4 regions of the Aminobacter sp. Piv2-1 genome follow, and region 4 is predicted to be linked to each of the others. Evidence: riboswitches for the same ligand, from Rfam matches in the RefSeq annotation. Region 4 holds a riboswitch; each other region holds the start of a gene.
The links. A riboswitch is a leader RNA that binds a small molecule or an ion and turns the genes downstream of it on or off. The one in region 4 is predicted to bind cobalamin.
Positions count from the first base shown of each region.

Region 1 (7,206 bases), on a different contig from region 4:
GTGGCAGCGCTGCCGCGGCGTGAGCTACTACCAGCCTGGCCCGGCTGCAGCGCAGGCTGACACGCCTGCCCCCACAAATGCCTCCGCCCCGGCCGATCCGCTGGCCCCGGCTAGCCCGATCGCGCCGGCCACCCAGGTCGCCCAGGCTGCCAACGCCTGCGCGGCGCGCATCGTCATGACCACAATCGACGCCCGCCTGATCGAACTCGACGCCAAGACCGGCGAGCTGTGCCAGGATTTCGGCAATGGCGGCATCGTCGACCTCAAGCAGGGCATGGGCGAGGTCAAGGACGGCTTCTACTTCCAGACCTCCGCCCCGACCGTCACCCGCGACCTGATCATGGTCGGCGGCTGGGTGTGGGACAATGTCGAGACCGGCGAGCCCTCGGGCGCCGTGCGCGCGTTTTCGGCCCGCACCGGCGAGCTGGTCTGGGCCTGGGACCTCGGCAACCCGGCGATCACCAGGCTGCCGCCGGAAGGCGAGAGCTACACGCGCGGCACGCCGAACGTCTGGTCGACGCCGGCCTATGACGAAGCGCTCGGCCTGGTCTATCTGCCGACGGGCAACGCCACGCCCGACTTCTTCGGAGCGCATCGCTCGAAGGCCGCCGAGGACTACACCGCTTCGGTCGTCGCCCTCGACATCGCCACGGGTCGCGAGCGCTGGAAGTTCCAGACCGTGCACCACGACATCTGGGACTACGACGTCCCCGCCCAGCCTGCACTCTACGACGTGCCGGATGGCAAGGGCGGCACCGTGCCGGCGCTGATCCAGATCACCAAGCGCGGGCAGATCTTCATGCTCGACCGCCGCGACGGCAAGCCGATCGCCGAGGTCGAGGAACGCCCGGTGCCGCAGACCGGCGGCGTGCCGGAGGACTTCCTGTCGCCGACGCAGCCCTATTCGGTCGGCATGCCGCAGATCGGCGCCGAGCCCTTCACCGAGGCCAAGATGTGGGGTGCAACGCCCTACGACCAGCTCTACTGCCGCATCGAGTTCAAGAAGATGCGCTACGAGGGCGAATTCACGCCTCCCGGCCTGACCCGCTCGATCATCTTCCCGGGCTACTACGGTGGCATGAACTGGGGCAGTGCGGCGATCGACGAGGCCCGCGGCCTTTTGATTGTCAACGACATCCGCATGCCGCAGTTCGCCCAGTTGATGCCGCGCGAGACGACCGACAACTATGGCGGCTCGGCAGCCCATGACGGCCTGTCTCAGCAGAAGGGCACGCCCTATGGCGCGCTGAAGAACGGCTTCATGTCGCCGCTCGGCGTCCCCTGCCACCAGCCGCCCTACGGCACCTTCACCGGCATCGACCTGAAGACCCGTCAGATCGTCTGGCAGGTTCCGGCCGGCACGCTGGAGGATACCGGCCCGCTGGGCATGAAGACGGGTCTGCAGATCCCGATCGGCATGCCGACGCTGGGTGGCCCGATCGCCACCTCCGGTGGCATCGTCTTCTACGCCGGCACGCAGGACTACTACCTGCGCGCCCTCGACGTGGAGACCGGCAAGGAGCTGTGGAAGGGCCGCATGCCCGTCGGCGCGCAGTCGACGCCGATGACCTTCGTGTCGCCGGAAAGCGGAACCCAGTATGTGGTGATCTCCGCCGGCGGCGCGCGCCAGTCGCCCGACCGCGGCGACTACATCGTCGCCTACAAGCTGCCCAAGCAGAACTGAGTTCTCCAGGGCATCGTCTGGGCGCGAGATCCGTGTAAAAAGCTGATAACAAACGCACCGTCAACTTTTGTTGACGGTGCGTCGATCGTCAACTAAGGTTGACGCATGGATGACCTGGCTAAAATCACCATCCCGACCGATCCCGATGAAGCCTTGGCTGCTGTCGTCGCTTTGCGCCGATTGGCGGACAGGATCGAACGCGAGGCCGTGCGATCGGCCCTGCAGCAAGGTTGGTCGTGGTCGAGGATTGCCCAAGCACTCGGGATCACCAAGCAGGCCGCCCATAAGCGACTTTCGGACGTGGCGGAGAGCGACAGCTCCGCATAAGGGGAACTCGATGTTCAAAGGCATCAAATCAAAGCTCGACGACATGAACATTATCAAGCGTCTCTGCGAGCGGGCGGAAGCCCATGCCTTGCACGATCAGCAACGGGAGCCGGGGGCCGAACATTTTCTGTTGGCCGCCCTCGATCTTCCGGACGGCACGGCTCGTCTCGCCTTTGAGCGAGTAGGAGTGGAGCCAGACGCCCTGCAAGCCGCGATCGAACGGCAATATGGCGATGCCCTTCGGTCGCTCGGTCTGACAGCGGATGCACCGCATGAAACGTCGATTTCGGCAAATCCCGGCGCATATCAAGCGGCACCCTCCGGGCAGGCAGTCATGCAGGAGTTGGCAGCAACCCGGAAACACCATGCCCCATTGCTCGGCGCCCATGTCGTCGGCATCGTCGCGGGAATGTCGCAGGGTGTGGCGCCGCGTGCACTCCGTGCCTTGGGCGTTGATCCCGCCACGCTAAAATCGGCTGCCGACGGGATAGTCGAAACAATCGGCCCCGCCCGCTGATCTCCATCGCTCTCCGTCGCAAGGCCATTGTTCCGCTGTCCGGACACACGGTTTGCGCGGCCAGATGGCGCAACCCTGAGCGCATCGACATCGGAAGGGGCGCCTCGAGCGCCCCTTTCTCATTTCTGGCCTGCGAAAGCCGCTCTGGTCCGCCGAACCGGCAGGCGCCAGCCGAGCCGAGCGTCGCGACCGCGATCAGGACCATGCCCACTCCCTGGGCGACGCCGATCGGATGGCCGTAGATCGCCCAGTCGATGATGATGGCGACCACGGGGTAGACGAAGGTGAGCACGCCGATGACCGGCGTCCTGCGCAACCCGCAGGCCGGTAACACCGCGGTCGAATTCCTGCGCCGCGACCTGACGCAGCAGTCCTGACCGCGCCCGGACTGCACCTCCCGAATGCCTGCCATGCGCGGCGCGCATTGCTGCGATGCAGCAATGCTGCTTGTGCAGGGGCCGACATGAGGAAAATGTAGATTTAAATCGTTTCAGCTCCCCCGAGTCCGTCCATGCCCTTGCCGATCCTCGCTTTGGCCGTTGCATCCTTTTGCATCGGTACCACCGAATTCGTGATCATGGGGCTGTTGCCTGAGGTCGCAGCCGACCTCGGCGTGTCGATCCCGGCGGCGGGGCTGCTCGTCACCGGCTATGCGCTGGGCGTGGTCATCGGCGCCCCGATCATCGCCGTCGGCACGGCGAGACTGCCGCGCAAGCCGGTGTTGATCGGCCTCGCCATGATGTTCGTGCTCGGCAATCTGCTCTGCGCCATCGCCCCCACCTACTGGACGCTGATGATCGCCCGCGTCATCACCGCCTTCGGCCATGGCGCCTTCTTCGGCATCGGCTCGGTGGTGGCGGCAAGCCTTGTGCCGGCCAACAAGCGCGCCAGCGCGATCGCCCTGATGTTCGCCGGCCTGACGCTTGCCAACATCCTCGGCGTGCCCGGCGGCACGGCGCTCGGCGAAGCCTTCGGCTGGCGCATGACCTTCTACGCCGTCGTCGTCATCGGCCTGATCTCGGTCGCGGCCATCGCCTGGCTCGTGCCGGCGGGTGTTGCCCCTCCCGGCAAGGGTGGCGTTGCTGGCGAGGTCAAGGTGCTGGGCAAGCTGCAGGTCTGGCTCGCCATGATCATCTCGGCGCTCGCCTCGGGCAGCCTGTTTGCCGTCTTCACCTACATCAAGCCGATCCTGACCGATGTCACCGGCCTGTCAGTCGAGTCCGTCACCTGGATCCTGCTTTTGTTCGGCGGCGGCATGACCATCGGCAACATCATCGGCGGCAAGCTGGCCGACTGGAAGCTGATGCCGACGGCCATCGGCGCACTGGTTGTGATGGCCTCGATCCACGTCGCCTTCGCCGGCCTCAGCTATTCGGCGCCGGCCGCGATTCTGCTCGTCTTCCTCTGGGGCATCATCACCTTCGTCATCGTGCCGCCGATGCAGATGCGCGTCGTCGAGACAGCCTCGGAAGCGCCGAACCTCGCGGCCACGCTCAACCAGGGCGCCTTCAACGCCGGCAATGCCGCCGGCGCCTGGGCCGGCGGGGCGGCAATCTCGATGGGCGTGAGCTATGCCGACCTGCCCTTCGTCGGCGCGGCCATCGCCCTGTCAGCCTTCGCCGTAGCCGTCATTTCCTTCGCACTCGACCGGCGTGACGCAATTCAGCAGGCGGCATGACGCTTTAGCGATTGTCAGCAACCCGTCGTTGCTGTAGCCACGGCAGCGATGGTTCCTGCTGCCCGACTCGGGCAGCGGATTAAATGGGAACACGGTGAGACGTCCCAGACGCGAAACCGTGGCTGCCCCCGCAACTGTGAGCGGATAGCAAGTCGGAAGAATGCCACTGGCCGCAAGGCCGGGAAGGCTCCGAGGCGCCGAAACCCGCAAGCCAGGAGACCTGCCATCATCGGATGAGTTCAACCGGCCGGGGTGTGCCGCGGAGATGATGATGATTGCGACTGCCTTTTTCGGATCGCCGATCGGATCGTTCTGCCGCCTCCGCCACGTCACGGAGACAGGGCATGCTCGATCGCGTCCACGGCTCTAGTCGCCTCGTAGGCTCCACCCCGGCACTACTCGAACTCGACGGCCTGTCATGGGGCCCGCGCGCGTCGAAGCCGATCCTCGAGCCGGTGACCGTGCGCGTCGCGCCGGCGGAGCTTCTGGCCATCGTCGGCCCCAACGGCGCCGGCAAGTCGAGCCTGCTGCGCTGCCTCTACCGTTACCACCGGCCGACCGGCGGCGCGGTCAGGCTGGACGGCAAGGACATCTGGCGGATGAAGCCGCGCGACTGCGCCCGCCGCATCGCCACCGTGCTCCAGGAGCCGGCGTCGGATTTCGGCCTGACGGTGGCCGAGATCGTCGAACTCGGGCTCATCCCGCACGCCACTGGCGTCGGAGCCGCGGCCGACGACTACCTTGACGTCGAAGCCGCACTGTCGCTGCTCGGCCTCACCCGGCTCGCCGCGCGCGATTTCGGCTCGCTGTCGGGCGGCGAGAAGCAGCGCGCCATGATCGCGCGCGCCCTGGTGCAGCGGCCCGACCTGTTGATCCTGGACGAGCCGACCAACCACCTCGACATCCGCCATCAGCTCGAAGTGCTCGAACTGCTTCGCAATCTCGGCTGCACCGTGGTGGTGTCGCTGCACGACCTGGCGCTCGCCTCGGCCTATGCGGACCGCGTGCTGGTCATGGACGGCGGCCGCGCGGTTGCCTGCGGCAGGCCGGCCGACATCCTCACGCCTGAGCGCATCCGCGAGAACTTCGCCGTGGGCGCCACCCTCGACGACCACCCGGTCACCGGCCGGCCGCGCTTTTCCTTCCATCTCGAACGCTGAACCCGCCAGCCAAGGAGCATCCATGCGCCTGACGATTCTTGCCGCCGCGCTCTTCGCGACCACCGCCGCCCAGGCGGATGACTTTCCGGTCACGGTCAGGAGCTGCAACCGCGACGTGACCTTCGCCGCCCCGCCGCAGCGGGCGGTGTCCAACGACATCAACCTGACCGAGATGATGCTGACCCTCGGCCTTGCCGACCGCATGGTCGGCTACTCCGGCATTTCGGGCTGGAACAAGATCGACGCGACCATTCGCAAGGACATCGGCCAGTTGCCGGAACTCGCGCCGCAATATCCGAGCAAGGAGATCCTGCTCGGCGCCGACGCCGATTTCTACTTCGCCGGCTGGAACTACGGCATGAACGTCGGCGGCGCCGTGACCCCCGACACGCTGGCCCCCTTCGGCATCGCCGTCTACGAGCTGACGGAGAGCTGCATCCACGTCATGAAGCGGGAAAAGTCGTCGATGGACGACATGTATGTCGACCTCCTCAACCTCGGCACGATCTTCGGAGTGCGCGACAAGGCCGAGGCCCTGGTGGCAGGCTACAAGCAGGAACTCGCCGACTTCCAGGCCAAGCTGCCTCGGCTCGACAGGCCGGTGAAGGTATTCATCTACGATTCCGGCGAGCAGAAGCCGTTCACGGCGGGCCGCTACGCCATCCCGACCGCGATGATCGAGGCGGCCGGCGGCAGCAACATCGCCGACGACGTCGAGGCCAACTGGGCCGAGATCGGCTGGGAACCGGTGATCGAGCGCAATCCGGACGTCGTCGTCATCGTCAACTACGGCGAGGTGACGGCCGAGCAGAAGATCGCGTTCATGCGCTCCAACCCGGCCTTCAAGGACATTGCGGCGGTGAGGAACAACCGCTTCGTCGTGCTCGAATATGTCGAGGCCACGCCCGGCCCGCGCAACATCGCGGCGATCAAGCGCCTGGCCGAAGCCTTCCGGGCCGACTGACCGTGTCGCACCGGAATTTCGTCAAGGGCCCCCGCCATGTGCTGATCCATGCCATGCCGGCGCTGGTCGCGGCGCTGACGGCACTGCTGGCGGTCACAATGCTTGTCGCGATCGGCGTGGGATCGGTGGCGATTCCGCTCGACGCGGTCTGGGGCGTGATCGCCAACAAGCTCGTGCCGGGCAGTATCGAGGTCTTCTGGTCGAGCGGCCGCGAGAACATCGTCTGGGACGTGCGCGCGCCGCGGGTCATCCTCGGCGCGACGGTCGGCGCCTCGCTCGCGGTCGTGGGCGCGGCACTGCAGTCGGTGACGCGCAATCCGCTCGCCGATCCGCATCTGCTCGGCGTCTCCTCGGGCGCCGCGCTGGGCGCGATCCTCGCTCTTCTCCACGCCGGCATGGTGTTCGGCCCGATCACCGTGCCGCTGTTCGCCTTCGCCGGCGCGCTGGCGGCCACGGCCTTGGTGCTGATGGTCGCCAACCTGACGCGGGCGCACTCGGCCGGCCAACTCGTGCTGGCCGGCGTCGCCGTCAGCTTCATCATAACGGCGGCTGGCAACCTGTTGATCTTCCTGGCCGATCCACGGGCGGCGCCTATGGTCATCTTCTGGATGCTCGGCGGCCTCGGCCTGGCGCAATGGCAGCAGCTGGCCTACCCGCTGCTGGCGCTCGCCGCCGGCGGCGGCTACCTGCTGACCCAGGCCCGCAACCTCAACGCCATGACGCTCGGCGACGAAAGCGCCACCGCGCTGGGGCTGCCGGCGCGACGCTTCCGCCTCGTCACCTTCGTGGTCTGCGCCGTGCTCACCGGCAGCGCCGTCGCCTATTCGGGCGTCATCGCCTTCGTCGGGCTGATGATCCCGCATGTCGTGCGGCTCG
Region 1 covers NZ_JARKMU010000003.1:410,731-417,936, reverse strand. Annotated here, with positions in the region: gene AmiPiv_RS08210 (membrane-bound PQQ-dependent dehydrogenase, glucose/quinate/shikimate family) at 1-1,684, shown strand, start outside; gene AmiPiv_RS08205 (hypothetical protein) at 1,790-2,011, shown strand; gene AmiPiv_RS08200 (Clp protease N-terminal domain-containing protein) at 2,022-2,528, shown strand; gene AmiPiv_RS08195 (MFS transporter) at 3,040-4,206, shown strand; cobalamin riboswitch at 4,239-4,448, shown strand; gene AmiPiv_RS08190 (ABC transporter ATP-binding protein) at 4,551-5,366, shown strand; gene AmiPiv_RS08185 (ABC transporter substrate-binding protein) at 5,389-6,330, shown strand; gene AmiPiv_RS08180 (FecCD family ABC transporter permease) at 6,384-7,206, shown strand, end outside.
Region 1: it holds a riboswitch for cobalamin, as region 4 does, so the genes downstream of both, AmiPiv_RS08190 (ABC transporter ATP-binding protein) here and AmiPiv_RS18065 (CbtB domain-containing protein) in region 4, are expected to answer to the same signal.

Region 2 (7,206 bases), on a different contig from region 4:
AGCCGCGCGACCAGCGTTTTCATGTTCTCGGGGCCGCCTTCGCGGAAATATCCGAGCAGGGCGTCGAGTTCGTCGCGCGGCAGCGTCGAGGCTTCGATCAGCCGCAAATCCTCGTCGTGGCTTTCGCCGGGTAGCAGCGCCAGCGCGATGCCTTTTTCGCGTGCAAGGGCGGCGAGGCGGTCGCAGCCGTAGCGCCACCAGTCGTGGCCGCCGAGGATGCGGACGAGGATGACCTTGGCGTGGCATGCCACGCTGTCGATCCAGAGGTCGACGGACATGGGGTGGCGGAGGTCGCGCAGGTTGGCCAGCCGCATCGGCGGCAGGTTTGCCGCATCCGCCTTCCAGGCGTTGGCGAGGCCCGCGAGGTCGCTGTCGGTGAAGGACAGCGCCACCACATCCGCAGGCTTCTGCCTGAGGTCGACCGGCTCGATCAGGTCGTCGAGCGAGGCGGATGTGGTGGTGAGGATGTGCATCAGCGCGCCCCTCGGAAGGCTGTGCGAGGTCGCCCCCTCACCGGCTCGCTACGCTCGCCACCTCTCCCCGAGGGGAGAGGAGCAGCATTGGCGGTGCCAGCGTACTCTTCTCCCCAGCGGGGAGAAGGTGGCCGCGAAGCGGCCGGATGAGGGGGCAAGCTTCGCATTCGGTTAGCCCACCAGGATGCGCTCGATGGCCGGGCGGTCGAGGCCCTTGAGGCCGATGACCACGAGGCGCGAGCGACGGTCGTCTTCGGCAGTCCAGGCGCGGTCGTAGTAGTGGTTGACGCGCGGGCCGACCGCCTGGACGAGCAGGCGCATCGGCTTGCCGCCGACGTCTACGAAGCCCTTTACGCGCAGCACGTTTTCTTCCTCGGCGGCGGTAGCGACGCGCTTGGCCAGTTCTTCGGGGCTGACGATCGAGGGGATTTCGATGACGAAGGTGTCGAAATCGTCGTGCTCGTGGTCGAAGGCGCCGTCGTGATGGGTCTTGCGGTTCTCGATGTCGTCCTCGACGGCGAGGCCGAGGCCGAGCAGCACCGACGGGTCGACCTTGCCCATCGACGAGGGCACGATCTTGACGGCGCGGGCGAGATGCTCGCCAACGATGGCGCTGGCGCGGGCGTGGCCGGCCTCGTCGAGCAGGTCGGACTTGGACAGGATGATGAGGTCGGCGCAGGCGACCTGATCCTCGAACACTTCCTCGACCGGGTCGTCGTGGTCGAGCGAATCATCGGCGCTGCGCTGGGCGGCGAGCGCTTCCATGTCGGAGGCGACCTTGCCGTCGGCGAGGGCCGGACCGTCGACGACGGCAATGACGCCATCGACCGTGACGCGGCTCTTCACCGTCGGCCACTGGAAGGCCTGGACCAGCGGCTTGGGGAGAGCGAGGCCCGAGGTCTCGATCAGGATGTGGTCGACCTTCGGCGAGCGCGACAGGATCTGGTCGAGGGCCGGCACGAAGTCGTCGGCCACGGTGCAGCAGATGCAGCCATTGGCCAACTCGACGATGTTCTCCTCCGGGCAGGCGTCGATGCCGCAGCCCTTCAAGATCTCGCCGTCGATGCCGACGTCGCCGAACTCGTTGACGATGATGGCGAGGCGCTTGCCCTTTGCATTCTCCAGGATGTTGCGCAGCAGGGTGGTCTTGCCGGCGCCGAGAAACCCGGTGACGACGGTGCAGGGGACGCGTTCGACGGAGGCGGTCATTTTTCTTCCTTGGTCAGATTGAGCGGGGGAATGCGGGCGACGAGGCCGCGCTTGAGGCTGTCGGGACGACCGCGCCAGGGGATGAGGCCGTCGGTCGAGGTGGCGAAGAGTCTTGCCCCGGTGACAAGGTCTTCGCCCGAGGAAATTCTGAGGTCGCCGAAGACGTAGCTCCAGGAGCCGTCGCGGATCAGTGCCGCGCTCAGGCGGCGCTTGCAGTTGCCGAGGCATTCGACGCTGCGCACGGAGATGTCGTTGCCGGCAGCCATGCGCGTGTTCTCGGCAAGCCTGGCGCCGGCGCGGGGATGGGCGTCCGAGCCGGTTTCGTCGCGGCAGGAGGAGCAGACGAGGATGGTTACATCACAGGCGCGCGCGTCGGCTGCATCGCAGGATGCGTCCGATGGTGCGACCGGAGAATTGTCGTCGAAGTCCAAATCCAGGCTCCTTGCCTGGGACACCCGCCAGGCTTTCGGATCAAAAACTTAGACGGCAGGTCTCCTGGCTTGCGGATCGTCGCCTTGGCCCGCCTTCCCGGGAAATCCCAGTGGTCTTCGGGCTCGGCTCTTCGCTCACAGTTGCGGGGACAGCCGCGGAGTTGGCCGAAAAAGCCGCACCGCATTCCCTCTTAGCTTCCGCCTTTGCGGGCGGAGGACCGTCGACTGGCGATTTAGGCGGTAGCGAGGGGTGGAGTCAACGCGGCGGAGCGACAGATGCCGTCGCAGGAGTCTGATCGAGAAAGGGCGCGCATGGCGGTTGACAAGCGCTGCCGGCATTTTCAAATGCAAGAATGTATCGCAACCGCTCTCAACTGGAAGATGCTTATCGCGCCAAGGCGAGTCTTCAGTTCTTGTTCTTCTGGGGGCATCAACCGTCCAGGGACGGTAGAATTACCTCATCTTGCCTAAGTCAATGGTGGCCAGCTTCGTTTGAGATGAATGGCCTACGCTATCCGAGCGCCGAACACTGGATGATGGCCGAAAAGGCTCGTCTGTTCGGAGACCAAGAGACTGCATCCAAGATACTAGCGGCCGAAAGTCCGAAGCAGGCAAAGCAATTCGGCAGGGGGGTGCGTGGATTTGACCCGGCCATATGGGATCGTGAGAAGGCCCGTATCGTTACCGAGGGAAGCAAGCACAAATTCGGACAGAACTTGGCACTGCGCGACTTTTTGCTCTCGACGGGCAGCGCCATATTGGTCGAGGCTAGCCCTGTCGATCCTGTGTGGGGCATTGGCCTTGCCGCCGAGGATGTACGCGCCAGCAATCCGCTGCAGTGGGGCGGAGAAAATCTTCTCGGATTTGCTTTGATGGAAGCGCGTGAATCGCTCCGCGGCTGAGCTATTGAAAATCTGGCAGAGTCACCCCGTCTCAATAGCTGCCAACGCCGGCCCTAGGTCGCCGGCGGGCGTCACCTCGATGCGTTCGAGGCCGAGCCAGTCGCGCATCTGCTTGAGTTCTTCGTGTAGCTCGGCCGCGGTTTCTGGCGGGGCGCATGGCTCCGAATAGGCAGCCTGCACGCGCAGCACGCGGGCAGGCCGGTCGGCCTTGAGGTCGACGCGGGCGACGATGCGCTCGCCGAGCAGGAACGGCAGGACGTAGTAGCCATACTGGCGCTTGTCCGCCGGGGTGTAGATCTCGATGCGATAGCGGAAGTCGAAGAGCTGTTCGGCGCGGCTGCGTTCGAACACCAGCGGGTCGAACGGCGCGAGCAGGGCGCGGGCACGGAGCCTGCGAGGGACACGCGCGCCGGCGTGGAGGAAGGCCTGCCGGTTCCAGCCTTCGACCCGCACCGGGACAAGTTCGCCCATCTCGACCAGCTCTTCCAGCCGGCCCTTCATATTCGCTGGCGACAGGCGAAAGTAGTCGCGCAGGCAGATGGCTGTTGCGACGCCGTGGGCGCGGGCGGAAATCCTGAGGAGTTCGCGATGCGCGTCGGCGGCCGGCAGGGCAGGGCGGTTGAATATCTCGGCGGGCAGGACGCGTTCGGGCAGGTCGTAGAGCCGCTCGAAGCCGCGGCGGGAATGGGTGGTGATGCGGCCCGCCCAGAACAGCCATTCGAAGGCATGCTTCTCGCGGCTCCAGCCCCACCAGCCGCCCGAGCCTTTTGCCCCTTCGATATCGGACGCCGCGATCGGTCCGCGGTCGACGACCTCCCGGTAGATCTCCTCGATGTGGCCTCGGTGCTCGCGGCCGAACTTCGCCAGGCCCGAGTACATTTCCGTATCGGCCTGCTCCATGCGCCAGCGCATCAGCGGAAAGGTCTCGAGCGGCAGCAGCGACGCCTCGTGCGCCCAATATTCGAACAGCATGCGCTTCTTCGGCTGCATGGCGTCGTCGAGCAGCGCCATCGGATAGGGGCCGAGTCGCGAATAGAGCGGCATGTAGTGGGCGCGTACGATGGCGCTGACCGAATCAATCTGGAACAGGCCGGTGCGGTCGAGCACGCGCTTGAGATGACGTCGCGTGATTGCTCCGGTCGGCCGTGGATCGCCGAAACCCTGCGCGGCGAGAGCAATGCGGCGGGCGGTGGCCAGGGAGATTTTTTCGGTCATTGCGGCAAGCTATCGCAGTCTTCGGAAATGTGACGCTGGGGTAGGGGAATCGCACTTTGCTGCAGATGCTAGCAGAAGTGCCGTCCGGGCCTTGTCAGGAGAGTAAAGTGGAGTAAAAATAGAAAGAAATCAAAGATGGGCGATGCCCCCAGGATTCTGGCCCAGCCGTGGGGTTTGCCACCTTTCGGACAAGGTTGGGCTTGCTTCGCCCGACTGCCTGCGCTAACCGTCGCCGCATTGCAGCACGACCGTTTCGTCCGAACCGGCGAGGAACCGTCGCGCTTCCGGAAACGGACCCCGTGCTGTAAGTCTGGGTGGATTGGCCACCAACGGAATTCGCAGCATGAACGCTCTCCTGAGTTCGTATCTGCCCATCGTCATTTTCATCGGTGTGGCGCTCGTAGTCGGCATCGCCCTCATCGTGGCGCCCTTCCTCGTCGCCTACCGCAGCCCGGACCCGGAAAAGCTGTCGGCCTACGAGTGCGGCTTCAACTCCTTCGACGATGCCCGCATGAAATTCGACATCCGGTTCTATCTGGTGTCCATCCTCTTCATCATCTTCGACCTCGAAGTGGCGTTCCTGTTTCCGTGGGCGGTGTCCTTCGGCGAGATCGGCATGCTCGGCTTCTGGTCGATGATGATCTTCCTGGCCGTGCTGACCATCGGCTTCGTCTACGAGTGGAAAAAGGGAGCGCTGGAATGGGATTGAACGACGCCTCCGGCACCCTGATCGCGCCGAAGCCGAAAGGCATCATCGATCCGAACACCGGCAAGCTCATCGGTTCCGACGACGCCTTCTTCGGCGAGCTGAACAACGAGCTGTCCGACAAGGGTTTCCTCGTCACCTCGTCGGAGGCGCTGATCACCTGGGCGCGCACCGGCTCGCTGATGTGGATGACCTTCGGCCTCGCCTGCTGCGCCGTCGAGATGATGCACATCTCGATGCCGCGCTATGACGCCGAGCGCTTCGGCATTGCGCCGCGCGCCTCTCCGCGCCAGTCGGACGTGATGATCGTCGCCGGCACGCTGACCAACAAGATGGCGCCCGCGCTGCGCAAGGTCTACGACCAGATGCCCGAGCCGCGCTACGTCATCTCGATGGGCTCGTGCGCCAACGGCGGCGGCTACTACCACTATTCCTATTCGGTGGTGCGCGGCTGCGACCGCGTCGTGCCCGTCGACATCTACGTGCCCGGCTGTCCTCCGACCGCCGAGGCGCTCCTCTACGGCATCCTTCTTCTGCAGAAGAAGATCCGCCGCACCGGCACCATCGAGCGGTGATCCCAAATGAGTGAAGCCCTGAAGGACCTTGCCGCCTATATCGCGGAAAAGCTCGACGCGGACATCGAGGAAAGCGTGCTCGCCTATGGCGAGCTGACGCTGACGGTGAAGGCTGCCGACATCGTCGACGTGCTGACCTTCCTGCGCAACGACGTGCAGTGCCAGTTCGTCTCGTTCATCGATGCCGCCGGCGTCGACTATCCGCAGCGCGCCAAGCGCTTCGACGTCGTCTACCACCTCCTGTCGCCGCGCCAGAACCTGCGCATCCGCGTCAAGGTGCGCACCGACGAGGATACGCCGGTCCCGTCCGTCACCCCGGTCTATCCGGGCGCCGACTGGTTCGAGCGCGAGGCCTACGACATGTACGGCATCCTGTTCTCGGGCCATCCCGACCTGCGCCGCCTTTTGACCGACTACGGCTTCGAAGGCCACCCGTTGCGCAAGGACTTCCCGCTCACCGGCTTCGTCGAAGTGCGCTACGACGACGAGCAGAAGCGCGTCGTTTACGAGCCGGTCGAGCTCAAGCAGGAGTTCCGCAATTTCGACTTCCTGTCTCCCTGGGAAGGCACGGACTACGTGCTGCCGGGCGACGAAAAAGCCAAGACGAATTGAGGCGGCGACATGGCTGAAACCTCCGTCCGCAACTTCAACATCAACTTCGGTCCGCAGCACCCGGCGGCGCACGGCGTTCTGCGCCTGGTGCTCGAGCTCGACGGCGAGGTGGTCGACCGCGTCGATCCGCATATCGGCCTCTTGCACCGCGGCACCGAGAAGCTGATCGAGCAGAAGACCTACCTGCAGGCCGTGCCCTATTTCGACCGGCTCGACTATGTCGCGCCGATGAACCAGGAGCACGCCTTCGCGCTTGGGGTCGAGCGCCTGCTCGGCATCGAGGTGCCGAAGCGCGGTCAGATCATCCGCGTGCTCTATTCCGAGATCGGCCGCATCCTTTCGCATCTGCTCAACGTCACCACGCAGGCGATGGACGTCGGCGCGCTGACCCCGCCGCTGTGGGGCTTCGAAGAGCGCGAAAAGCTGATGGTGTTCTATGAGCGGGCCTGCGGCGCGCGCATGCACGCCGCCTATTTCCGGCCGGGCGGCGTCCACCAGGACCTGCCGCAGAAGCTGGTCGAGGACATCGGCAAGTGGATCGATCCGTTCCTGCAGACGGTGAAGAACCTCGACGATCTCCTGACCCCCAACCGCATCTTCAAGCAGCGCAACGTCGACATCGGCGTAGTCTCGCTCGACGACGCCTGGGCGTGGGGTTTCTCGGGCGTGATGGTGCGCGGTTCGGGTGCTGCCTGGGACCTGCGCAAGAGCCAGCCCTACGAATGCTATCCGGAGATGGATTTCGACATTCCGGTCGGCAAGAACGGCGACTGCTACGACCGCTATCTCATCCGCATGGAAGAGATGCGCCAGTCGGCGAAGATCATGCGCCAGTGCGTCGACCTGCTGCTCGGCAAGGAGAGCGCCGGTCCGGTGTCGAACACCGACGGCAAGGTGGTTCCGCCGAAGCGCGGCGACATGAAGCGCTCGATGGAATCGCTCATCCATCACTTCAAGCTCTACACCGAGGGCTACCGCGTGCCGGCCGGCGAGGTCTACGCGGCCGTCGAGGCGCCGAAGGGCGAGTTCGGCGTCTATCTCGTCTCCGACGGCTCCAACAAGCCGTACCGCTGCAAGCTGCGC
Region 2 covers NZ_JARKMU010000009.1:208,561-215,766, forward strand. Annotated here, with positions in the region: gene AmiPiv_RS17865 (cobaltochelatase subunit CobN) at 1-473, opposite strand, end outside; gene cobW (cobalamin biosynthesis protein CobW) at 645-1,682, opposite strand; gene AmiPiv_RS17875 (DUF1636 family protein) at 1,679-2,113, opposite strand; cobalamin riboswitch at 2,151-2,351, opposite strand; gene AmiPiv_RS17880 (NADAR family protein) at 2,467-3,015, shown strand; gene AmiPiv_RS17885 (winged helix-turn-helix domain-containing protein) at 3,037-4,230, opposite strand; gene AmiPiv_RS17890 (NADH-quinone oxidoreductase subunit A) at 4,574-4,939, shown strand; gene AmiPiv_RS17895 (NuoB/complex I 20 kDa subunit family protein) at 4,930-5,511, shown strand; gene AmiPiv_RS17900 (NADH-quinone oxidoreductase subunit C) at 5,518-6,123, shown strand; gene AmiPiv_RS17905 (NADH-quinone oxidoreductase subunit D) at 6,133-7,206, shown strand, end outside.
Region 2: it holds a riboswitch for cobalamin, as region 4 does, so the genes downstream of both, AmiPiv_RS17875 (DUF1636 family protein) here and AmiPiv_RS18065 (CbtB domain-containing protein) in region 4, are expected to answer to the same signal.

Region 3 (7,206 bases), on a different contig from region 4:
GCGCAAGCGCCCGGCCGTGCAGCCGGCAGCAGCTGCCCAGGACCAGAACCAAGACACCTATCAGCCCGCGAGCCCCGGGGCCATTCCCGACCAGCCCGCCGGTGAGACGGCCGACATCTTCAGCGAGCCGCCGAACGCCAATCCGGCCTCCGCCTCGACCTATGCCCTGCCCCCGACCACCGCCCGGCAGCGCGCCGAGGCGGCCCGCAGGCGCCTCGCCGCGGGCGCGGCAGCGCGCCCGTCGCAGCAGGGCGGGCTGGATGCGCCGGCCGAGCCGGACGGCGAGGTGACCACCGGTTCGGTGCGCCAGGGCACGGTCGATTCCGACCTTGCCCCGACGAGCGGCTCGGAGGCACGGCGCCAGGCCGCGATTGAGGGACGCTACGTGCCGCGCGACGACTATCCGTTCGCGGCACCCGGCATCCGCGTCGGCACGTTCGTGCTGCGGCCCAGCCTGGAACAGGGCGTGACGGCGACGTCGAACGCCGATTCGAGCGCCAACGGCAGGTCGGCCGTGCTTTCGGAAACCGCGCTTCGCCTCAACGCCGTCTCCGACTGGGCGCGCCACTCGGCGACGATCGACGCCTATGGCACCTTCCGCAAGTCCGTCTCCGGACAGGAACTCGAGGAGGCCACGGGCGGCATCGACGGGCGGCTCGAACTCGAACTGATGGACGGTTTCCGCGCCATCGGCACGCTCGGCTACAATGTCAGGCCGGAATCGGCGACGTCGCCGGTGGTGATCGAGGACACGGTCTCGCAGCCGTTGCGGCGCACGCTCGACGGCAGCCTTGGCCTGGAGAAGGACGTGGGTAAGCTGCGCCTTGCGGTGACAGGCGAAGCGACCAACGAGCGGTTCGACGACGCCGAACTGTCCGGTGGGGGCACGCTGTCGCAGGAGGACAGGAATTCCACGCTCTATGCCGGCCGCCTTCGCGCCGGCTATGAAGTTTCGCCCGCCCTGATCCCCTTCGGCGAGGTCGAATTCGGCCGCCGCGTCTACGACCTCAGATTCGACACGGCCGGTTTCGAGCGTTCGTCGAATCGTGTCGGCGCGCGCGCCGGCGTCGAGATCGACATGGGCGAGAAATTCGGCGGCGAGGTTTCGGCGGGCTGGATCGCCGAGGATTTCGACGACGACCGCCTGGACACGATTTCCGCAGCCACGCTGGCGGCCGACCTTCGCTGGTCGCCGATCCGCGGCACCATCGTCAGCCTCACCGGCACGACGGTCGTGGAAGGCTCGACGACGCCCGGCCAGAGCGGTTCGGTGCTCTATTCCGGGCGCCTCGCGGTCGAACGCCAGATGCGGGCCAACCTGACCGGCTTTGCCGCGGTCGGCACCGGCTGGCGCGACTATGCCGGATCGGACGACCGCGAGCTGACGCTCACCGCGGAAGCCGGGCTGACCTGGTGGCTCAACCGCTACGCCGGCCTGACCGGCCGCCTCAGGCACGAGTCCCTAGACAGCACGCTCGCCGGCCGCGACAGCAGGACCAACAGCGTGTTCGTCGGGCTGAGGGTCCAGCGCTAGAGCAATTCCAGGAAAAGTGCGCAGCGGTTTTCCGTCCGGAATTGCGCAAAAACAAAGAGATAGAGCGTTTCCGCAATTCGAAGAAAAGCGGAAATGATCTAGGAACTCCCGGCGCCCGACAGCGTCGAAACGGCGGCCTTCAGCACGTCCTCGCCCGCACCGGAATAGACCTCGCTCATGATGAGATCGGCGAGCGGCAGGCGGCTTGCCCAGCCATGCCGCTCCAGGTCCGGCCGCGCGGCGAACTCCGACACGCGGCCGACGCACAGGTAGGCCACCGGCGTGACGTGCTCGGGGATGCCGAGCAGCCGCTTCAGCGCCTCACGGTCGAGGATGCTGACCCATCCGACGCCGATGCCCTCGGCGCGGGCCGCCAGCCAGAAGTTCTGCACCGCGCAGACCGTGCTGTAGAGGTCCATCTCGGGATTGTGCCAGCGACCGAGCGGCGAATGCCGCGACCGGCTGCGGTCGCAGGTCACGACCAGATTGAGCGGCGTTTCCGAGATGCCTTCGAGCTTGAGCTTGCGGTAGAGCGCCTGCCGCTCTTCGGCGATGTGCGGCAATTCCTGCCCGCGCGCGGCGAGGAAGAGGTCGCGCACCTGCTCCCTGCGGCCGGGGTCGCGGATGACGATGAAGTTCCACGGCTGCATGAAGCCGACCGAGGGCGCGTGATGGGCCGCCATCAGCAGGCGCCCCAGCTGGGCGTCCTCGATCGGATCGGACAGGAAATGGCTGCGCACGTCGCGGCGCGTGAAGATGGCGCGGTAGACGGCATCCTGCGCTGCCGCATCGAAACAGCCCGTATCGGCATGGGTATGGTCGGTCGGCATCGCGTGTCCCCTGGCGAGCATATCGGTTTCCGCCGCCTGACCATGCGGTGGACGATTTCTGCCGGGCCGGTCTTCTGGCTCGAGTTCAACCCGCTTCCGGCGCCTTCCCGTCCTGCGGACAGTGGCCTTTGCCGATGCGGTCCCTCTTACAGCGTTGGGCACGCCACGGATTTGCACCGTGTTCCCGATTCTCCCGCATCGCTGCGGGCACCTGGCAGGACATGTCTACACGGCGCTGAGGCCGAAAACCACCGCTCCGCGCGTCCGAATCTGACGCGCGGGCGACATTCATGGGGAAGCTCAGCGACCCGGCTTCATCTCGCCGAGCAGGCTTTCGATGACGTCCGCCATGCGCTCGTTGATATCGGCGCGCGACAGCGCGAAGGCGACGTTTGCCTCGACGAAGCCCTCCGGCGAACCGCAGTCGAAGGTGCGGCCGCGATAGTGGTAGCCGTAGAAGGACTGCTGCTTCTCGAGTTTGAGCATCGCATCGGTGAGCTGGATCTCGTCGCCCGCCCCGCGCTCCTGGTTGGCGAGGATGCCGAAGATCTCCGGCTGCAGGATGTAGCGGCCGTTGATGAAGAGGTTCGACGGCGCCGTGCCGGGCTTCGGCTTCTCGACCATGCCGTCGATGCGGAAACCGGTATGGACGGTTTCGCCCTTGCCGACGATGCCGTATTTGTGCGCCTCGGCGGGATCGCATTCCTGCACGGCGATGATGTTGTTGCCGGTCTCGTTGTAGAGCTCGACCATCTCGCGCATGCAGCTTTTCTCGGACTGCATGATCATGTCGGGCAGAAGCAGCGCGAACGGCTCGTTGCCGACGAGCTCGCGCGCGCACCAGACCGCGTGGCCGAGACCGAGCGGCACCTGCTGGCGGGTGAACGAGGTCTGGCCCGGCGCCGGCTGCAAGCGCTGCAGCCTTTCCAGCTGTTCGCCCTTGCCGCGCTGGGCGAGCGTGTCGTAGAGCTCGAACTGGACGTCGAAATGGTCCTCGATGACCGCCTTGTTGCGGCCGGTGACGAAGATGAAGTGCTCGATGCCCGCTTCGCGCGCCTCGTCGACGACGTACTGGATCACCGGCTTGTCGACGACGGTCAGCATTTCCTTCGGTATCGACTTGGTGGCGGGCAGGAAGCGCGTGCCCAGACCTGCGACAGGAAATACTGCCTTGCGAACTCGTTTCATGGCTGTTCGTCCGATGGTTGCATGTACCGGGCGTGGACACTGTCACGCCCCAATTGATGAATACTGAATGCGTTCACATATTCGGGGACGGCGGGCAAGACCAGCGATCACGCGAACTTGATCGAGTTGACTGGCCCTGGACAATTCGGCAGGCGGCTTTTCGTTCCCCCGGAGGACTATGGTAAACTGATTGATAACCGGCTTCGGCGATGAATCGACTTTCTGATCTCTCCAAGGAGGAAAGAATGCCTCTTCACAAGACCGCCCGAGCCCTCGCCAGCGCCGCCGCAATCGCCGGTATTTCGTTCGCGCTTTTGCTGCCTGCCGGTCCCGCCGCCGCCGAGCCGGGGTTCCAGCGCTGGGTGGCGAGCTTCCGTTCGGTCGCGGCCGACAACGGCATTTCCGGTTCGACCTACGACCGCGCCTTCCGCGGCATCACCTCCGCCGATGCCGAAGTGCTGGAAAAGGCGCGCTTCCAGCCCGAATTCACCGCCCCGGTGTGGGACTATTTCGACAACCGCGTGCATGACCAGTCGATCGCCACCGGCCGCGAGATGGCGCGCAAGTGGAAGCCCTGGCTCGACCGCATCGAGGCGGCCTACGGCGTCGACCGCTATGTGCTGTTGGCCATCTGGTCGATGGAATCCAACTATGGCGAGATCCTCAAGAACGACAAGGTGATGCGCAACGTGGTGCGCTCGCTGGCGACGCTTGCCTATGGCGACCAGCGCCGCGCCAAATACGCCCGCACCCAGCTCATCGCCGCCCTCAAGATCCTGCAGCGCGGCGACATCAAGGAAAGCAACCTGATGGGCTCCTGGGCCGGCGCCATGGGCCATACCCAGTTCATCCCGACCAGCTACCAGGCCTATGCGGTCGACGCCGACGGCAACGGCCGCCGCGACATCTGGAATTCGGTGCCCGACGCGCTCGCTACCGCCGCCAACCTGCTCAAGAAGAACGGCTGGCAGGCCGGCAGGACCTGGGGCTACGAGGTGGTGCTGCCCGAGGGCCGCAAGTTCCCCAGCGGTTCGGCGACGCTGGACAAGTGGGCCTCGCTCGGCGTCGAGCGCGCCAACGGCAAGGCCTTCAGGCGCGGCTCGGACGTCGCGACGCTGAAGGTGCCGGACGGCCGCCAGGGGCCGGCCTTCCTGATGACCAAGAACTTCCAGGTGATCAAGCGCTACAACAACGCCGACAAATACGCCCTCGCGGTCGGCCTGCTTGCCGACGAGATCGCCGGATATGGCGGGCTGGTGCAGGACTGGAGCCGCCCGTTCACCAAGCTCTCCTTCGCCGAGAAGCAGGAACTGCAGCAGCGGCTGTCGGAGAGCGGCTATTACGACGGCAAGGCCGACGGCAAGATCGGCGAAGGCTCGCGCTCGGCCATCAAGGCGTTCCAGGCGCAGCTGGGCTTGACGCAGGACGGCCATCCGAGCATGGAAGTGCTCAAGAAGCTGAGGCAGAATTAGCCTGCGGAGGTCGTGCTTGGCATCGATGCGTCGCCCGAACACCATCGTTCTGCGCCTGACGATGCCAGCAGTCGCGATGGCGGTCGCACTGACCGCCATTTCCGTGCCCTCCCCGGCCCTCGCCCAGGAGGGCATATTGCGGCGCTGGTCGCTGCGTGACCTGTTCCTGCCGCGCCGCGAGCCGCGCGTCGACCCCTACATCTACGAGGAACCGCAGGTCCGGCCGCGCAAGACCATTCGCAAGGCGCCGCGCAAGCCCAAGGCGGCTGCAGTGAGCAAGCCGGCCGAACCGGCCGTGCCGGTGGTGGAGAAGCTGCCCGACGCGCGCGTGGTGCTGGTGATCGGCGACTTCCTCGGCGCCGGCATCGCCGAAGGGCTGGCGACCGTCTTCGCCGAGAACGCCAAGATCCGCATCGTCGACAGGACCAGCGGCTCGTCCGGCTTCGTCCGCGACGACTACTACAACTGGCCGGAGAAGGCCCAGGAACTGATCGCCCAGGAGAAGCCGGCCGTCGTCGTGGTCATGCTCGGCTCCAACGACCGCCAGCAGATGCGGGTCGGCGACACCCGCGAACCGGCGATGAGCCCGGCCTGGATGAAGGAATACACGGCGCGCACCGAGCAGTTGGCAAAGACCCTGAGCGACACCAATGTGCCGTTCCTCTGGATCGGCATGCCGGCGTTCAAGTCGTCGAAGATGAGCACCGACATGCTCGCCTTCAACGACATCTACAGGACCGTCACGGAAGCCTCCGGCAAGGAGTTCGTCGATGTCTGGGACGGCTTCGTCGACGAGAACGGCGCCTTCGTCACCTCCGGTCCCGACATCAACGGCCAGCCGGTGCGCCTGCGCTCGGACGACGGCATCAACGTCACCCGCGCCGGCAAGCGCAAGCTCGCCTTCTATGCCGAGAAGCCGCTGAACAAGCTTTTGGGCATCACCCCCCAGGGCACCGAGGTGGCGGTGCCGGCGAGCCTGCCGCAGGCGACGCCCGGCGAACTCAACGTGCCGGTCAACATCGACCGGACCGTGCCGGTGTCGCTCTCCGACCCCGAACTCGATGGCGGGACGGAGCTGATGGGCGGACAGGCGGCGGCCCCGGGCGATCCGAATTCGCCGGGCGGGAAGCTGGTGGTGCAGGGCGTCGCTCCGGCGGCGCCGCCCGGCCGTGCCGACGATTTCTCCTGGCCGCCGAAGAAGCTGCCGGTATCGCCGGGTAGCGAGACCACGACTGCGATCAAGCGGTAGCCGTCCTTCGAGGCTCGCCGCGAAGGTGTCCAAACAAGACGAAGGCTCGAACCTCAGGATGTGGGCTGATAGCGAAGGGCGCTCCAGTAGCCCTCATGGTGAGCCTGTCGAACCACGAGGGCGCCAGGCGCCATACTCTACTTGCCCCAGAACCCGTGGTTCGACAGGCTCACCATGAGGGTTTTGGGGGAGTCCGTCATCCAGCAGGTGAGGCGTTGGACTCCAAGCCCACATAGTTCCATGCCACATGTCCTCATCCCGAGGTGCGAGCCCGCACCTCGCCGGGCTTCGCATCATCGACGTCCGCGGGCGAGCCTCGAAGGACGCGCCCGCATTGTCGTCAGCGCGGCAGCACCGTCGAGCCCATCAGTGCTGCGTCGATGGCATGCGCGGCCTGGCGGCCTTCGCGGATCGCCCAGACCACCAGCGACTGGCCGCGGCGCACGTCGCCGGCGACGTAGAGCTTGTCGATGTTGGTCCTGTAGTCCTGCTCGTTGGCCGCGACGTTGGACGAGCGGCGCGCATCGGTGGTGATCTCGAGCTTGCCCTGGAGCTCCTTGGTGACGCCGCCGGAAATCGGTCCAGCAAAGCCGATGGCGATGAAGGCGAGGTCGGCACGGATGACGAACTCGGTCCCCGGGATCGGCTTGCGCTTGTCGTCGACCTCGCAGCACTTCACGCCGGTCAGCTGGCCTTCTTCGCCGATGAACTCGAGCGTCGCCACCTGGAACTCGCGCTGCGCGCCCTCGGCCTGCGACGACGAGGTGCGCATCTTGGTCGCCCAGTAGGGCCAGACGGAGAGCTTGTTTTCCTTCTCCGGCGGCTGCGGGCGGATGTCGAGCTGGGTGACGCGCACGGCACCCTGGCGGAACGCCGTGCCGACGCAGTCGGACGCGGTATCGCCGCCGCCGACGACGACGACGTGCTGGCCAC
Region 3 covers NZ_JARKMU010000003.1:208,020-215,225, reverse strand. Annotated here, with positions in the region: gene AmiPiv_RS07225 (outer membrane beta-barrel protein) at 1-1,534, shown strand, start outside; gene bluB (5,6-dimethylbenzimidazole synthase) at 1,633-2,385, opposite strand; cobalamin riboswitch at 2,412-2,594, opposite strand; gene galU (UTP--glucose-1-phosphate uridylyltransferase GalU) at 2,665-3,552, opposite strand; gene AmiPiv_RS07210 (lytic murein transglycosylase) at 3,798-5,024, shown strand; gene AmiPiv_RS07205 (SGNH/GDSL hydrolase family protein) at 5,041-6,273, shown strand; gene AmiPiv_RS07200 (glutamate synthase subunit beta) at 6,614-7,206, opposite strand, start outside.
Region 3: it holds a riboswitch for cobalamin, as region 4 does, so the genes downstream of both, bluB (5,6-dimethylbenzimidazole synthase) here and AmiPiv_RS18065 (CbtB domain-containing protein) in region 4, are expected to answer to the same signal.

Region 4 (7,206 bases):
GCCGTCCTGTTCGGCCGCGATGTCATGCATGTTCAGGAGCAGGTGATCCTCGGCGCGGAGCGACGCCGGCCGCGTCATCTCGGTGCCGGCGGAAAGCAGCGAGATGAGCCGCCCGGCGCCTACGCGAACAACGGTTTCGTCCACTTTCGACAGCGGGCAGACATGGATCGTCGAAGTGCTCATCTTGGCATCGCCTGTCGGTCTTGAGCCCAGTCGCCCAGCGCCACGTCGAGCCGCCGCCATTCGACCTCATGTCCGGGCAGGCCGCAGCGCAACTGCGTCGGCCGGTCGGCGAAGGCGCGCACGAGAATGCCCTCGCGGCCGAGCGCCCGGAACAGGCCGGCGGCGTCGGCGATGTCGACATGGCGGAACAGCGACGTGCCGCCCGTGGTGATCACGCCTGCGCGCGCGAACGCCTGGTCGAGCCGATGCGCGGCCTGAGCGAGCATCGCACGCATATCCGTTTGCCAGGCGCCATCGGACAGCGCCTTGATGCCGTATTCCAGCGCCGGCACCGCCACCGACCAGGGGCCGAGCTCTTCCTCGAGCCGTTCGGCGATCGAGCCGTGAGCAAGCGCGAAGCCGAGCCTTATTCCCGCAAGGCCATAGAACTTCCCGAAGGAACGCAGCACGACGATGCCACCCTGGTCGACATCGCCGGCGAGGCTTTCCGAGCCAGGGCCGACATCCATGAAGGCCTCGTCGACCACGAGCAGCCCACCCTTCGCCCGCATCTTCTCCGCAAGGCCGAGCAGTTCCAGGCGCGAGACCACGCGACCGGTGGGATTGTTCGGGTTGACCACGACCGCGAAGTTGGCATCGGCGAGGCGCGCAATGTCGCGGACCTCCGCCACCTCGTGACCGGCGATGGCGGCGGCTCGAGCGTGCTCCTGATATGTAGGGCCGAGCACGAAGGCGCGGCCCGGTGGCACCAGCGACGCGATGCGCGGCAAGAGGATCTGCGTGCCCGGCGCCGGCACCACGTTGGCTGCCGACGGCGCGCCATAGGCCGTCGCCGCCACCGCCGAAAGGTCACGCGCCCTTCCAGGCTCCGGCAGGCGCGACAAGGCTGTGGCGGGCAGGTCGAAAAGCGGATAGGAGTGCGGATTGATCCCGGTCGAAAGGTCGACGAACGGCTCGGGCGCTCCCGGAAACAGCGCCCTCGCCCGCTCCAGGCTGCCGCCGTGATCGACCGTCCCAGTCCTTCGTCCTGCAAGAAGCGTCATGTCTTTTCCGCTTGCCTTCCTGTCGCTTCTGGTTGAACTCGGCCTCGGCTATCCGGACCGGCTTGTGCGCAAGATCGGCCATCCGGTCATCTGGATCGGACAGCTGATATCCTTTCTCGACAAGAGCCTCAACCACGCCACCGATACCGACGCCATGCGCCGCATCTGGGGCGTGGCCGCCCTCGTCGTCATCGTTGCCGTTCCCGCCGCCACGGCATTCGCCATCGAGCGCCTGTTCGGTCTCCTGCCCTTCGGCATTCTCTTGACCGCGATCGCGGCGAGCAGCCTCGTCGCCCAGCGCAGCCTCGGCATCCACGTCCGCGCCGTGGCCGACGCGCTCGACAGCGGCGGTCTTGCCGCCGGCCGCAAGGCCGTATCCCAGATCGTCGGACGCGACCCGGAACGCCTCGACGAAGCCGGCGTCAGCCGTGCCGCCATCGAAAGCCTGGCCGAGAATTTTTCCGACGGCATCACCGCGCCCGCCTTCTGGCTGGCCGTCCTCGGCTTTGCCGGTGGCGCCGCCTACAAGGCTGCCAACACCGCCGATTCGATGATCGGCCACCGCACCAAGCGCCACGAGGCCTTCGGCTGGGCGGCCGCCCGCTTCGACGACCTCATCAACCTGCCGGCATCGCGCCTGACGGCCTTGGCAATCGTGCTCGCCGCCTTCGCAGTTCCAGGCGCGGACCCGAAGGCTGCCTGGCACGCGGTCTGGCGCGATGCGAAGCAGCACCGTTCGCCCAATGCCGGCTGGCCTGAGGCCGCCATGGCGGGCGCGCTGGGCCTGGCGCTCGCCGGCCCGCGCAGCTATGGCGGCGTGATGGTCGACGACACCTTCATGGGCGCCGGCGGCCGGCGCGAAGCCAATGCCTCGGACATCCGTGCAGCCTTGCGTCTCTATTGGACGGCCGATGCCATTCTAGTCGGCACGATCGGACTGGTCGGATTGGCCATGTGGTTCTGAAGGCGCCCTGCCGGTCAGAACTCGATCCCCTTCTGCGCCTTCACGCCCGCCGAGAAGTGGTGCTTGGTGGCACCCATTTCGGTGACGAGATCGGCCGCCTCCACCAGCGCCGGCTTGGCATTGCGGCCGGTAACGACGACATGTAGCCCTTCGCGCCGGCCCTTGAGGGCCTCAACCACAGCGTCCAGGTCGAGATAGTCATAGCGAAGCGCGATGTTGAGTTCATCGAGTACGACGAGCGAAATGCTCGGATCGGCAAGCAATTCTTGCGCCTTCGCCCATGCCGCCTCGGCAGCGGCGATGTCGCGCTTGATGTCCTGCGTTTCCCAGGTGAAGCCCTCGCCCATCGTATGCCAGACGACGCGGTCGCCGAAGGTCGCGAAAGCGTCCTGCTCGCCCGAATGCCAGGCGCCCTTGATGAACTGCACCACGCCGACCCGGTGGCCGTAGCCGAGCATGCGCAGCGCCAGTCCGAAGGCCGCCGTCGACTTGCCCTTGCCAGGCCCGGTGTTGACGATCAAAAGGCCCTTCTCGACGATGGTCTTTCCTGCCACTTCGGCGTCCTGCACCGCCTTGCGCTTGGCCATCTTGGCGCGGTGCCGCTCGGCTTTCTGGTCGTCGATGGTCTTCATGTCACTTCACCCTCATCGGCAGGCCGGCGACCAAGAACAGCACCTCGTCGGCGCCTGCCGCCACCTGTTGATTGAGCCGTCCGGCCGCGTCGCGGAAACGGCGGCCAAGCGCATTGTCCGGCACGATGCCGAGGCCGACCTCGTTGGCGACGACGAACCACGGGCCGCGCGGCCGCGCCAGAAGCCCCGCAAGGCTCGAACTTTCGACCTCGACGTCATGGTCAGCGAGCATGTGGTTGGAAAGCCAGAGGGTCAGGCAATCGACCAGCACCGTCGCACCGTCCGGGACGCTGCCGAGGGCGCCAGTGAGGTCCAGCGGCGCATCGATCGTATGCCATCCCGCGCCGCGCCGGGCGCGATGGATGTCGATGCGCTCGCGCATCTCCTCGTCATAGGCTTGCGCCGTGGCGATATAGGTCCACGGCGCGGGATGCTGGGTCGCGAGGCGCTCGGCATGCGCGCTCTTGCCGGAGCGCGCCCCGCCGAGCAGGAAGGTCAGCTTCTCAGGCAAGATGCCCGCGCAACGCTTCGCCCCGCTCACCCATGAAGCGGCCGCGCACGAAGCCTGCAACGGCACCGAGGACGACCCAGAACACGAGGTTCGATATCGTGGTGGCGACGACGAAACTGCGGTGCAGATCCACCGGGATCGGCGTCTCGTGGCTTGCCGGCTGCGGTGCGCCCACGACATGCGGCGCGACGATCAGGGCGACGCCCAGGATGGCGAGCGGCAGCGACTTGCGGAATGCGATGAGTGCGAGGCCCGCGGCGGTGGCGAGCACCGTGAGCGTCCACCAGACCTGGCGGTCGCCGAGGTCGGCGGCCGGCATTGCCGGCAGTTCCGGCGGCAGTCCCAGGCCGGGCGCGAGCGTGAACACGGCGAATCCGGCAAAGCCCCAGAACACACCCTGGCGCCAGTTGGCGATGCCACCGGCAAACTCGGAGGCCGCGACCAGGATCAGCGCGAAGGCCACGCCGCTCACCACGTTTGCAAGCGCCGTATAGGCGAAACGTTCGAAACCGTCGGCCGGCGCCCAGGCCTCCGCCTCGGGCTCCTGCGGTGGTGTCGCAGCCTGGGCGTCGGCGGCCGGGGCGGACATTTCGGTCCCGGCGGCAGGCGCCGCCATCTGGTCATGACCGCCGGCGTTCTCGTAGGTCTCCGCCTTGAAGATCAGCGGATCGGTCGAATAGGTCTGAAGCGCGGCAAGGATCACGCCGGCCAATAGGCCGCTGATCGCCGCGATGAACACGACGTTGCGAAAGACAGACATGTCGGAAGACCTTCGTCAGTGGCAGGGAAAGCCCATCGAGTGGCGGTAGTCGTGGGCGGCGTTGTGCACCACTTCCATCTGCGAGAAACCGAGGAACCCGACGAAGAACAGGCCAAGCAGTGCCGCCATGGCAAGCTGCATGTTGCGCGACTGGGCAGAAACGCCGGCGCCGATTGCGGAAGAAACAGTCGTCATGTCGATGTCCTTTCGCCCTCCACCCGAGGGCACAGAGTTCATTTCCCGTCGCCGGCAGGTCTCCTGGCTTGCGGATCGACACCCTTCCCCGCCTTCCCGAAGCAAGCTTCAGTGGCCTTTGGGGAGAGCTAACCGCACACAGTTGCGGGGGCAGCCGCGGCTTCGGGCAAAAAACGCCCTCACCGCATTCCCTCTTGATTCCAAACGGAACCGACGATGGCGGCAACTATAGAAACAAAAGCCGGGGGCGGCAAACCAAATTCCGACGCCGGGAGACGCGAATGCGGCGTCGGCCCTTTAGGCTCTCGCCGCGATCCGCTCGGCGACCAGATGCTGCAGGCGCCACAGATGCCGGTCGTGGATCGCCCGCTGCTCAAGGTTTTTCACGACATTGTACAGGTAGTCGGCGGCAGAGCCCCAGTGGCCGCAGCTCGTGGCGATGCGTTCCACCACTTCGTCCTCGGAAATGCCGCCGGCATAGGCGCGCCCCTTGCGGTTGGCGACGAAGCCGAGCGCGACAAGCGGCCCTTCCTCTGTGGAGAGCTTCAGCCAGCGCGGCGTGTAGGTCGACGGCTTGAGCGTCATCTCGCGCCGGAACAGCTTGTCCAGTTGCTGGCGGCGGTCGCCATCCATGAGCCGCAGCGCCACCCCCTTGCACTGGCCGCCTCTGTCCATGGCCATCATGAGCCCGGGCTGGGCCTTGGTGGCCCGCCAGCGGGTCATGTTCACACAGAACGAACGGTGCCAGCCGCGCACCAGCGCCACCTTCTCCTCGGTGTGCTCCACCTCCGGCTTCCAGATCAGCGACCCGTAGGCGAAGAGCCACAGCGGCCCGTCGTCCGGTCGGGCGGCCATGGTCTCCTCGATCATCCGGGCATAATCGTCTTCGCCGAGATGCTGCGCGGCAGGATCCGGCCCCTCGTCGACAACGTCACGATGGCAGCGCGCCACCAGTTCTTCCGTCAGCGACATGATGCGCCCCGTCATGGTCACCTCTTGCTACGCCCGGAATTCAATCCCTTCCGGAGAGAATTCAAAATCGCACAACCGTCAGCGCCTGCTCGGCAAGGTCGAGATGGCGGCCGTTTTCGTCGCCTGACGAGCCGAAATCGAACACAGCCACGCTGCCAGCACCGGCGTGACGGTAGCCGAATGCCAGCGCCCCGGATACAAGCTCCAGGCAGGCGTCACCCTTCAATATCCAGGTGCTGCGTCCGATGGCCGCGATTGATGCGCCATTCGCAGAAACTCTGTGCATCGGCCGCAACTCTACTCACTACCGCCTAGTTTAAACCATTATAGTACTGCATTGGCGCAAGAACGTTCCAGACCGCAAAAGTGATATCCATGACGACCCAACTGTCCGCCGACCTGGCTCCGGCCCGCTCGAAACGCATCTCGACAATCGACATCGTCCGCGGCGTCGCCTTCGTCGCCATGGCGATCTACCACTTCGCCTGGGATCTGGAGTTCTTCGGCTACATGGATCCAGGCACGACCGCCTATGGCGGCTGGAAGATATTCGCGCGCTCCATCGCCTCCAGCTTCCTCTTTCTTGTCGGTGTGAGCCTGGTGATGGCTTACACCAGGGGCTTTCATTGGGGCAGGTACTGGCGCCGCCTTGCCATGGTGGCGGCTGCGGCGCTGCTCATCACCGTGGCGACATGGTTCGCCATGCCGAACACGTTCATCTTCTTCGGCATCCTGCATCAGATCACACTCGCCAGCGTGCTCGGCCTCGCCTTCCTGCGCCTGCCGCCCCTGCTGACCCTGGTCATCGCCGTACTGGTCATCGCCGCCCCCCAGTTCCTGCGCGCGGATATCTTCAACCACCCGGCGCTGTGGTGGGTCGGCCTGTCGACCGTCGTCCCCCGCTCGAACGACTACGTGCCGCTGTTTCCGTGGTTCGGCGCGGTCCTGGCAGGCATGGGCGTCGCCGGGCTTGCACAGAGGGCCGGCCTGTTCGAGAAGCTCGCAGCATTTCAGGCAGGCGCCTGGTCACGGCCGCTGACCTTCGTCGGCCGCCACGGCCTCGCCGCCTATCTCATCCACCAGCCGGTGCTGATTTCGCTGGTCTGGGCCTTTGCACAGTTTTTCCCTGCCCAGGTCGAAACCCGGGAGGTGACGTTCCTCAGTTCCTGCCAGCTGTCCTGCGAGCAGACCCGCGACACCGAATTCTGCGCGCGCTACTGTGCATGCGTGCTCGACGACCTGCAGAAGGACGATTCGTTCGATCGCTTCTATGCCGGTGAGCAGAGCGCGGCGCTGACGACCCGCGTGCGAGAAACGACGGCCATGTGCACCGCGCGCTCGGACAGCGAAATGCAGAATGGAGGAGTGCAATGACAGATCGTTCCGCCGCTCCCAACAAGGTGCCGTGGCCGCCGATCATTTATCTTGCGACGATCGCGGTCGCGATCCTGCTTGAGGTCTTTCTCCCGCTGCCGTGGATCACCGAGCCGCTTTCCGATATTCTGTTCGCCGCCGGCGGTCTTGCAGTGGTGGCAGTCGTAGCGATCGAGATTTCGGCGATGCGCGCGCTCAAGCGCGGCAACACGACCATCAGGCCGGACAGGGCTTCCGACCATCTGGTCACCGACGGCGCCTTCGCCCTGACGCGAAACCCGATCTATTTCGGCAACACGCTGATGATGATCGGCATCGGCCTGATCGCCGGGAGCATCTGGTTCATCGCCCTGGCCCTGATTGCCGCCTTCGCGACGCAGAAACTCGCCATCGAGCGCGAGGAAAAGCACCTCCAGACCCGTTTCGGCAAGAAATACATCGACTACACGAAAAGGGTCAGGCGCTGGATCTGACCGTGCCCCTGGCGCCTGCAGCTGCAGGGGTCAAGTGGTGACGCCGAGTTCGACCAGGCGTTCGACGCAGGATTCCTCCGCCTGGTCCAGCTCGGCCAG
Region 4 covers NZ_JARKMU010000010.1:6,608-13,813, reverse strand. Annotated here, with positions in the region: gene AmiPiv_RS18095 (tyrosine phosphatase family protein) at 1-183, opposite strand, end outside; gene cobD (threonine-phosphate decarboxylase CobD) at 180-1,226, opposite strand; gene cbiB (adenosylcobinamide-phosphate synthase CbiB) at 1,225-2,190, shown strand; gene cobO (cob(I)yrinic acid a,c-diamide adenosyltransferase) at 2,205-2,822, opposite strand; gene cobU (bifunctional adenosylcobinamide kinase/adenosylcobinamide-phosphate guanylyltransferase) at 2,824-3,333, opposite strand; gene AmiPiv_RS18070 (CbtA family protein) at 3,326-4,093, opposite strand; gene AmiPiv_RS18065 (CbtB domain-containing protein) at 4,109-4,288, opposite strand; cobalamin riboswitch at 4,325-4,518, opposite strand; gene AmiPiv_RS18060 (gamma-glutamylcyclotransferase) at 4,586-5,275, opposite strand; gene AmiPiv_RS18055 (hypothetical protein) at 5,322-5,546, opposite strand; gene AmiPiv_RS18050 (heparan-alpha-glucosaminide N-acetyltransferase) at 5,636-6,634, shown strand; gene AmiPiv_RS18045 (methyltransferase family protein) at 6,631-7,107, shown strand; gene AmiPiv_RS18040 (MerR family transcriptional regulator) at 7,138-7,206, opposite strand, start outside.